Regions from separate parts of the Parabacteroides merdae ATCC 43184 genome, predicted to be linked through region 2. Evidence: riboswitches for the same ligand, from Rfam matches in the RefSeq annotation. Region 2 holds a riboswitch; each other region holds the start of a gene.
The links. A riboswitch is a leader RNA that binds a small molecule or an ion and turns the genes downstream of it on or off. The one in region 2 is predicted to bind cobalamin.

Region 1 (3,134 bases), 540 kb from region 2:
CAGATCGTTCCCCGCATGAAGCAGGGCGGACGGATCTTTTATCTGGGAGCCGGAACCAGCGGGCGGTTGGGAGTTTTGGATGCTTCCGAAATCCCCCCGACGTTTGGGATGCCTTCCACACTGATTGTCGGCTTGATAGCTGGTGGCGATACTGCCCTCCGGAATCCTGTGGAGAATGCTGAAGACGATGAGGAACGCGGCTGGCAGGAATTGTTGGAGCACCGGGTTAATACGAAGGATACCGTGATCGGCATTGCTGCTTCCGGGACGACTCCCTATGTGATCGGTGCCCTTCGCAAAGCACGTGAACAGGGCATCCTGACTGCCTCCATTTCCAGCAATCCAGATTCACCGATGGCGATGGAGGCCGATATCGCAATCGAAATGATTGTCGGGCCGGAGTTTGTCACTGGCAGTTCCCGTATGAAATCCGGCACGGGGCAGAAAATGATCCTGAACATGATCTCCACCTCCGTTATGATCCGATTGGGTAGGGTTAAAGGAAACCGGATGGTCAATATGCAGCTCACCAATCAGAAACTTATAGACCGTGGAACCCGCATGGTTGCCGAGGAATTGAATCTTCCCTATAACCAATCCCGCCATCTGCTGTTGATGTACGGCTCCGTTCAGGAAGCTGTCGAGGCTTACCGCAAAGCTTAACGGGTCTGGAGTCGGTTTCAGCTTTTTTCTGTAAGAAGATGAGAAATATATGGAAAATATCTTTATATTTGTCCCATGCATTGTTCCTGCTTCGCAATCTGCGGAAAAGGATTAAAAGGGAATCGGGTGCAAATCCCGGACAGTCCCGCTGCTGTAAGCTTCAAAACGGATTGGGCAATTCTTTTATGCCACTGACGCGAGTTGGGAAGGCGCTCATACCGGAAGTAAGTCAGAAGACCTGCAACGCATATTTTTTCGACGGCTTCGAGGATAGGCCGGAAGAGAACTGTGAAGCCGTAGGCTTTTGCCTTTCTTTATTTCCGTTTCCCGTAGCTATTTACTTGTTTTTAATTATTTTGCCATAATAATTAGGAAAAGAGGCATGAATCTGTGGGTGGGATGAGCTCCGCCTCGATTCATGCTTTCCTTTTATGAGTGTGATTAATCTTCCGGCTTTTGTCGTATAAACCTTTTTTTCGTACCTTTGTGCGTTTCCTCCATAAAGAGAGGAAGATAAATACGACTTCAAATTTGTATATGGAAATGAGAAAAACAGTATTATATGGCGTTTTGGCCTTTTGTTTGGTTGTGTTGAATTCTTGTTTGGGAGACCCGGCCACCCAATTGACGATGGCAAACCAGGCAGGGGTAGTGGTGACCGGTTACGGACCTGGTAAGGCTATTTATACCAAGGGGGACGTAGTGGTCTCTTCGGAAGACTTCCAGAATGCCAATGTGGAAAACGGAGAATGTATTTTGTTTGATTATTCCATCGATTACGGGGTCGCAAACAATATGGGGGCAGGGACGGATACCAGTTATACCGAGGCTATTATTTATGAAAATACGATCTCGGAGGTTAATCGTTGGAACTTCTATAATACGTTGACCGATACCTCTATTGTTGCAAAGGACGAACTGTTGCTTTCTTCCCTCCAGGCGCGTTCCGCTTATATCAGAGGCAATTTGTTCCTGTTCACGGAGATAAGCAATCACCCGGCAAACCAAGTGGACAGTTTCTCTTTGTCCTATAATTCGGATAAATTGTTGGGAGACGATAATATTTATAGCCTCTACCTCCGCACGATCAGAATCAAGGCGGACACGACAAGAGGCGAGGCGATGATTATTCCTTGTGCGTTCAATATCGAAGATCTGGTGAAAAAGGCGGAAAAGAATCATTCGGATGAACTGAAGTTCCGGATTAACTATGCATATTCGTTCGGGAAGGATTCTGCATCGATAAACTGGAAAAGTTCCGACGTGTTTACAATAGACTTGACAGGAAAAGGCAAATAAAATGATAAATAGCAAACGAGCGTATTGAAAAATGTATAAAGAGATATTTAAATTGGTTGTAGCCATCATCTCCCAGCCGGGAAAGGCGTGGGATATTCTGACGAGAAAAGAAGAAAAGGACGATGAGTTTTTATCCCGGTTTGTGTATCCTCTCATCGGATTCGTTACGGTTGCTGCTTTTTTAGGCGTGCTGTTCACTCGGAAGGAGTTTGATGTCGAACTGGCGTTGAAGTCGTCTATCCGGACATTAGTCGCTGCGTTCGGCGGCTTTTATCTGGCTTCCTATTTGCTGAATGAGATTTGGCAGGGATGGTTCAAACGGGAGAAGGATATGAAACTGTGTCAACGCTTTGTCGGCTATTCGTCTTCGTTGATGTTTGCATTGAACATCGTGTTGATGTTACTTCCGGAGTTTTTCTTTTTGCGTATATTTGTGTTATATACATTTTATATCGTATGGGAAGGGGCCGGCCCTTATATGCAGGTGGAGGAGAAGATACGCCTGAAGTTTGTCGGGACCGCGACCGGTCTGATTTTGCTGACGCCCTGGTTGATCGAGGTAATTCTTTCCATGCTGATGCCCGGTTTACGTTTTTGATAGGAGAATAAGATGAAAGAGAAGATTAGTAATAACATACAGATAAAGAACAAGCGGGCGACTTTCGATTATGAGTTGCTCGACACGTTTACGGCAGGGATCGTGCTGACCGGTACGGAGATCAAATCGATACGCTTGGGAAAGGCGAGTCTGGTTGATACGTTTTGTATTGTGGAGAAGGGGGAATTGTGGGTGAAGAATATGTATGTGGCAGAATATTTCTACGGGACATACAATAACCATACGGCTCGCCGTGACCGCAAGCTGTTGCTGACTAAAAAGGAATTGCGGAAGATTGAAAGCGCTGCCCGCAATAATGGCTTTACAATTATTCCGACACGTCTTTTTATTAATGATAAAGGACTGGCCAAAGTCGTTGTGGCTATTGCCAAAGGTAAGAAGGAATATGACAAACGCGACTCTATCAAGGAACGGGACGACCGCCGGGAGATGGATCGTGCATTTAAACGGTAACGAACCTTTATGGATAAAGAAATATTTTTGAATCTCCTGAAAGAACGCATTTTGATTCTGGACGGAGGAATGGGTACGATGGTCCAGGGATTTAAACTGA
Region 2 (3,134 bases):
GGAGTGGACGATCGTCACCCCGTTCACTATATGAACGTGGGTAAAAGCTATCAGGCATCCCAAATACGATATGAAAAGTAATGGGAGCGCAATCCTTAAATATTTCCTTAATCCTTCCATTTATCGAGAACTATAGACATAACAGCCATTTAGGTGACAAAGTTCGCAAATTTAACGATAATATCCAATCCCTATTTACAGGTAAAACAGACCTCCATACTACCTACATATAGTCATTTTCAGGATCGAGTTATCGGTAGAATACATTCAAATAAAAAAGGCCTCTCTCACGAGAAGCCTTCTTCGATTTTAGTTTCGTTGTCTATGCAAATTAGCAATTATGATTATATCTGATTATTTTAAATTGAGGCAAAGATAGAAGGTGGAAAAGAAATATAAAATCACCATAAATAACTATTCAGCAGGCCGTAAATACCTACAAATAGGTAACTTCATATTCCTTTTCTCGCAGCAATCGAAGTGATGGTTAGCCTTTCAGTTTCAACAAAAATTTCGCTCTGTCGACAATATAGCGGATATGCGTGCCTTCGCCGATCACATCTGCCGAATCCCTGGCAACCAACGAGAAGGTCAACTTTCGCCCTTCCACCTCAACCAGCGTCGCTTCCGCATGCACTTCCTCACCTTCACCGGAAGGACGAACATGTGTCATGTCCATTTTAGCACCGACAGTAGTCGCCCCTTCGGGGAGTTCAGCCGCTACGGCCAACATTGCCGCATTTTCCATCAATGCTACCAAAGCCGGCGTTGCCAATACAGGCAAATCTCCCGATCCCATCGTCAATGCAAAATTATCCGGCTGCACGACAGTCCGGCTGATATGTTTCAATCCTTTTTCCAACATAGTCACTTCATTTTTAATCGTTCCACATTCTGTTATTCTTTCACGGAGTCTAACGAATCCGGCGCCAAAAATAATGAATTTGTTTTTTAATCCGTTTTTTGTACAGACAGACTTTTTTCATACCTTTGCCACAGTTTTGGTTTCACGGCTCCCAACCGCTACGGGAGGCGTGATGAAAAGGGAATCAGGTGCGAATCCTGAACAGACCCGCTGCTGTAAGTTCCTCTCCAAATCTTTGAATACGCTACAAGCCACTGTCCGTCACCGGATGGGAAGGCATTCAAAGACGGAACAAGTCAGAAGACCTGCCAAAACAAACATAGTTTTAAAGCTTTCGGGAAATAAAGCTACAAAACATCGAGTCAAGTCATTCTTTATCCCCTTACATAAAGATATCATTTCTCCTTGTGTGTATTCCCTTAAGCAAGTCATGAACACTATATCAAGGATTAAAATGAAAGTCTTTGTACATGTATTCCTTTTGCTTGTCTGCCTGTCGCAACTAAGTCTGACGGCACAAAACAAAATTACGCTCTCCGGGAAAGTCACCGATCAACAAGGTACGCCCCTGTCGTTGGTAACGATCGCCGTCGAAAACACGGTCTCCGGCACTTATACAGATGACAGTGGGCTTTATTCCCTACAAGTATCCCCTGGCAAACACACATTCGTCGTCTCCTCCTTAGGATACCAAACGATCAAAACCTCACTCGACCTTCATCACGACAAAACCCTCGACTTCAAACTGGAAGAAAGTTCCGTAAGCATAAGTCCAGTGGAGGTGTATGGGAAAACACAATCACAACAGGTAAGAGAAAGCGCACTTTCGGTTAATGCTCTTGACGTTAAGCCTGTCATTAATTCACTTAATAGCCTGAATGAATTAGTGAATCGTACAAGCGGTGTCAAAATACGCGAAGAGGGAGGCGTAGGTTCCGATTTCGACCTCTCGATCAACGGTCTGTCAGGTAATTCCGTCCGCTATTTCATAGACGGTGTTCCCTTGGATAGCAAAGGAAGCTATGTGACGCTCGCCAATCTGCCCGTCAACCTGATTGACCGAGTGGAAATCTATAAAGGCGTAGTACCAGCCTCATTGGGGACGGATGCATTAGGCGGAGCTGTCAACATTATCACCCAGGCAGAAAAGAAAAGTTTCATGGACGCTTCTTATAGCATCGGTTCCTTCCATACACATCGTGCCAACCTGAACGCACAGTTTATGGAACGGCACACCGGATTGGTCGTGCGTCCTGCCATCGGTATCAGCTATTCGAAAAACGACTACCGGATGAAAGACGTGCAGATGCGCAATGAGACAGGTGATCAATTCATCTACGGCAACCCAAAACGTTTCCATGACGGCTATTTTTCGCTATTGGCACAGATAGAAGCTGGAATCACAGGTAAGTTTTGGGCTGACGAATTTTTCGTTTCCGCTTCCTACTCCAAAACAGACAAGGAACTGCAGACCGGATCCATACAAACCAAAGTTTATGGTATGGCTGAACATAATTCGGATGCATGGAACGTATCGGTTCGTTATAACAAATATAATTTCATGACCGAAAGCATGACATTGAAAGCAACTTTGTCACATACATGGGATCATTCCATTACTATCGATACAGCTTATCGGAAATATTATTGGGATGGAGGCTATATCGTGAGTCAACGCAACGAAATCAGAGGTAATGAACCTTCTATACGTCATTACAAACGCCCTCTGACTATCGTGCGTGTCAATTTGGATTACCAACTGGACGGACATCACGGTCTTAACCTGAATTATCATATGAACCGGACCGGAAATGATCGCTATGATGATTTGGACCAAAGCTTCGAACCATCAAACGATGCAGTTACCAAACATATCATCGGACTGACCTACAGCCAGTCGTTTTTTGATGGGAAAATGCAGAATATATTCTTTGCCAAAGATTATGTGAATCACCCGAATATCCGGCAGACCGACCAGTCCACCGTGACGGGATCGGACAAAGTGCAAGGTTCTACTACCAAAAATTACTTTGGATATGGTACCGGACTGCGCTATATGTTCTTCGACCCATTAGCGGTAAAGGTTTCTTATGAACACAGCGTACGCTTGCCCATCGCCCGTGAATTGTTAGGCAACGGAACCACCATTTATGCAAATGTAGCGCTGAAACCAGAAAAAAGCAACAACGTCAATCTCGCCTTGTTCGGCACATGGCATCCTGCCGGCAGACATACTATCTATTACGAGGCAAACGGATTCCTACGTTAT
Region 3 (3,134 bases), 1.5 Mb from region 2:
ACCCGCTGCAATGAAAGCTGGTATTCCGGCGGTTCGTTCCACTTCGATGCGGTTCTCTTTGAATTTGTCGTATATATACTGTATGGAAGAATAGAACCCTGCATCGCCTTCCGCCACAATGACCACCTTTTTCTCTTTATCCCTGGCGGATATGGCCTTTTCATACAAGGTATCGTAGACTTTCCAGACTTCGGTCCGGTCTTTGCTCATCGGGAGCGTGAAGAACTGGACTACAGATTTCTCGATTTCCAGTTCTTCGATAATACGGGCCGCACGGGAGAGTAGTTGTCCGCTTTTGCTTATGGTGGCGGGGCAATAGATGATATCGGCCTGTCGGAGTTTTTTCAAGCCTTTCAAGGTGATCAGTTCGGGGTCTCCCGGACCGAGCGATACGAAGCAGATGGGGTACGACATGTGCGTTAGAATTATTTGGTGCGCAAAAGTGAGGAAAATTGCGGAACTTTCCAAATCTGCATTCCACAATTGTGGGGATAATTTCCACACTGCCTTTTCCACAGCCCGCTTTTTATTCTTTGGCATGCAATTTGTACTTGATGGAACGATTAGAAAAAGGTAAATAGATTGTTTAAGATTTTAGGTTATGAAGAAGTTTGTATTGATGGTGGCTATGGTGGTTTCGTGTGTCTGTATGGCTCAAAACAGTCATGCGCAGACTGGACGGGATGGGAATACGGATATCGATATGTTGAGTATGAAAAATTTCTATGCGATCGATATCGTCGATGTGGACCTTGCCGCACAGGAAGCGATTTACAACGCTTATGAAAATTGCTTGATCAAAGAGGTGTACAAGTCGAATGGTAGCGGTAGCCCTATCCAGTATAAGGTCTCTCTCGAGACGACTGACCAGCGGAATCTGGTTGTCGCTTTCGACGAAAGCGGCCATGTACTGAAAGTCATGCTAGAAGACGAATATTTGGCGGCTCGTAAGAAAAACTGATTTGTCTGCCACTTTTCTCTTGAAAGCAAAAGTAATATTATTATATTTGCCCTTTGAAACAGGTTTCCCTGTCCTCCTTACAGGACAGGAATGAAAAGGGAACCGGGTGGAAATCCCGGACAGACCACGCTGCTGTGAAACTTCGGTAACATACCGGCAATACTCAATGCCACTGATCGGGGGATCGGGAAGGTGTCCGGGGATGGAAGTAAGTCAGAAGACCTGCCGTTTCGGTTTTGAAGAGTCTCGTCCTCGTGGGGTGGACAACGCTCGCTCGGTTATAATAAAATAATATTGAATATGAAAAAATGCCTGGCAGGATGCTGCCTACTTATGTCGTTGTGTGTCGCATCCTCGTGTACGACCAAAAACAATCAACGGACCGATAAGGTGGAAACGACGGAAGAAAGCGCGTTTTCTGGTGTCCATATTGTACCCGAGTATGCCCGTGGTTTCGTATTATCCTATCGGAGCGGGTATGTCTTGCTGGATATCCAGGACCCGCAGAATGAGGAAAGTACGACTTTTCATTATGCGCTTGTCAGGAGAGGAACGAAACCGTCCGGCATCCCCGGATCGTATACTGTGATCGAGACACCCATCAGAAGTGTTGTCTGTATGACATCTTTGCAGTTGTCCAATTTTATCAAGATGGGCGAACTGGACAAGGTCGTAGGGGTGACCAGTACCCGGCATCTGTTCAATAGGGAGATGAACGAACGTCTCAAGAGCGGGAAGACCGCCAAAATCGGCATAGAAGGGAATTTCGACAACGAGGTGATCATGAGTATGAACCCAGACCTGATCCTTGTTTCGCCTTTTAAACGGGGCGGATATGAGACCTTGAAGGATGTCGGTATCCCATTGATCCCACATTTAGGCTATAAGGAGATGACGCCGTTGGGACAGGCGGAATGGGTGAAGTTCGTCGGCCTGTTGGTAGGACAGGAGCAAAAGGCAAACGAGACATTCGACGCTATCGCGGCCCGTTACAATGAATTGAAGGAGCTGACGGCGGAAGGAAAAGTGAAGAAACGCCCGGTCGTGTTGAGCGGCGAGATGCGGGGCGGTAACTGGTATGCCGTAGGAGGGGAGAGCTTTCTCGCCCAACTTTTCAAGGACGCCGGTGCTGACTATTTCCTCAAAAACGACAAACGTTCGGGAGGTGTGACACTTGATTTCGAAACTGTCTACAACCAGGGTGACGAAGCCGATTACTGGCGCATTGTGAACAGCTATCCGGGTACGTTCAGCTATGAGGCATTGAAGGAGCAGGACCCGCGTTATGCCGATTTCCGTGCCTTCAGAGAGAAAGGGATCATCTATTGCAACATGAAAGATACGCCTTTTTACGAAAGTATGCCGACCGAGCCGGAAGTCGTACTGGCCGACCTGCTGCATATATTCCATCCGGACCTGCTGCCCGATCATACACCTGTTTATTATGCACGGCTCAAATAAGTTGCACGAATGAGACATTCCACTACTTTTCTGATGTCGCTCATCGTAGCGTCTATCCTGGTCCTGATGTTCCTGAATTTGGTGTTAGGGTCGGTGTCTATCCCGTTGAAGTCTGTCTGGAACATTATTTGCGGACTGGGAGACGAGCCGGTGACCTGGCAGAATATCGTCTGGAAATCACGTCTTCCGCAGGCATTGACAGCTTTGGTGGCGGGAGCGGGCCTGGCGATAAGCGGCTTGCAGATGCAGACTGTTTTCCGGAATCCACTGGCGGGACCTTCTGTGCTGGGGATCAGCTCCGGTGCGAGCATGGGCGTGGCCTTTGTGGTACTGCTGAGCGGTAGCCTCGGAGGGGTTGCGCTTAGTAAATTGGGGTTTATGGGAGAAATCGCGCTTTCGATAGCAGCCGTGATCGGTTCGCTCTCGGTGATGGCGTTAATCGTATATGTGTCGCAGAAGGTGAAAGGGAACGTGACGCTGCTGATCATCGGCGTGATGATCGGCTACGTGGCGAATGCGGTGATCGGCGTGCTGAAGTTCTTCAGCGTGGAGGAGGATATTCGCGCCTATGTGATCTGGGGGTTAGGCAGCTTCTCACGTGTTTCCGGCAACCAGATGATGCTGTTTGTTGCGATCATGGCGATTCTGATCCCTTTGTCGTTCCTGTTGATCAAGACGTTGAACCTGATGCTGCTTGGCGACGGCTATGCCC

Region 1: it holds a riboswitch for cobalamin, as region 2 does, so the genes downstream of both, NQ542_RS00380 (BFO_2992 family lipoprotein) here and NQ542_RS16025 (TonB-dependent receptor) in region 2, are expected to answer to the same signal.
Region 3: it holds a riboswitch for cobalamin, as region 2 does, so the genes downstream of both, NQ542_RS04125 (ABC transporter substrate-binding protein) here and NQ542_RS16025 (TonB-dependent receptor) in region 2, are expected to answer to the same signal.

What each region holds. Positions count from the first base shown of each region.
Region 1 is NZ_CP102286.1:92,298-95,431, forward strand. Features, by position in the region: gene murQ (N-acetylmuramic acid 6-phosphate etherase) at 1-663, shown strand, start outside; cobalamin riboswitch at 727-923, shown strand; gene NQ542_RS00380 (BFO_2992 family lipoprotein) at 1,207-1,962, shown strand; gene NQ542_RS00385 (YIP1 family protein) at 1,994-2,560, shown strand; gene smpB (SsrA-binding protein) at 2,573-3,034, shown strand; gene metH (methionine synthase) at 3,044-3,134, shown strand, end outside.
Region 2 is NZ_CP102286.1:3,925,655-3,928,788, reverse strand. Features, by position in the region: gene NQ542_RS16035 (hypothetical protein) at 1-120, opposite strand, end outside; gene NQ542_RS16030 (thioesterase family protein) at 488-865, opposite strand; cobalamin riboswitch at 986-1,192, shown strand; gene NQ542_RS16025 (TonB-dependent receptor) at 1,320-3,134, shown strand, end outside.
Region 3 is NZ_CP102286.1:1,043,169-1,046,302, forward strand. Features, by position in the region: gene NQ542_RS04115 (precorrin-2 C(20)-methyltransferase) at 1-414, opposite strand, end outside; gene NQ542_RS04120 (hypothetical protein) at 602-961, shown strand; cobalamin riboswitch at 1,004-1,205, shown strand; gene NQ542_RS04125 (ABC transporter substrate-binding protein) at 1,262-2,422, shown strand; gene NQ542_RS04130 (iron ABC transporter permease) at 2,432-3,134, shown strand, end outside.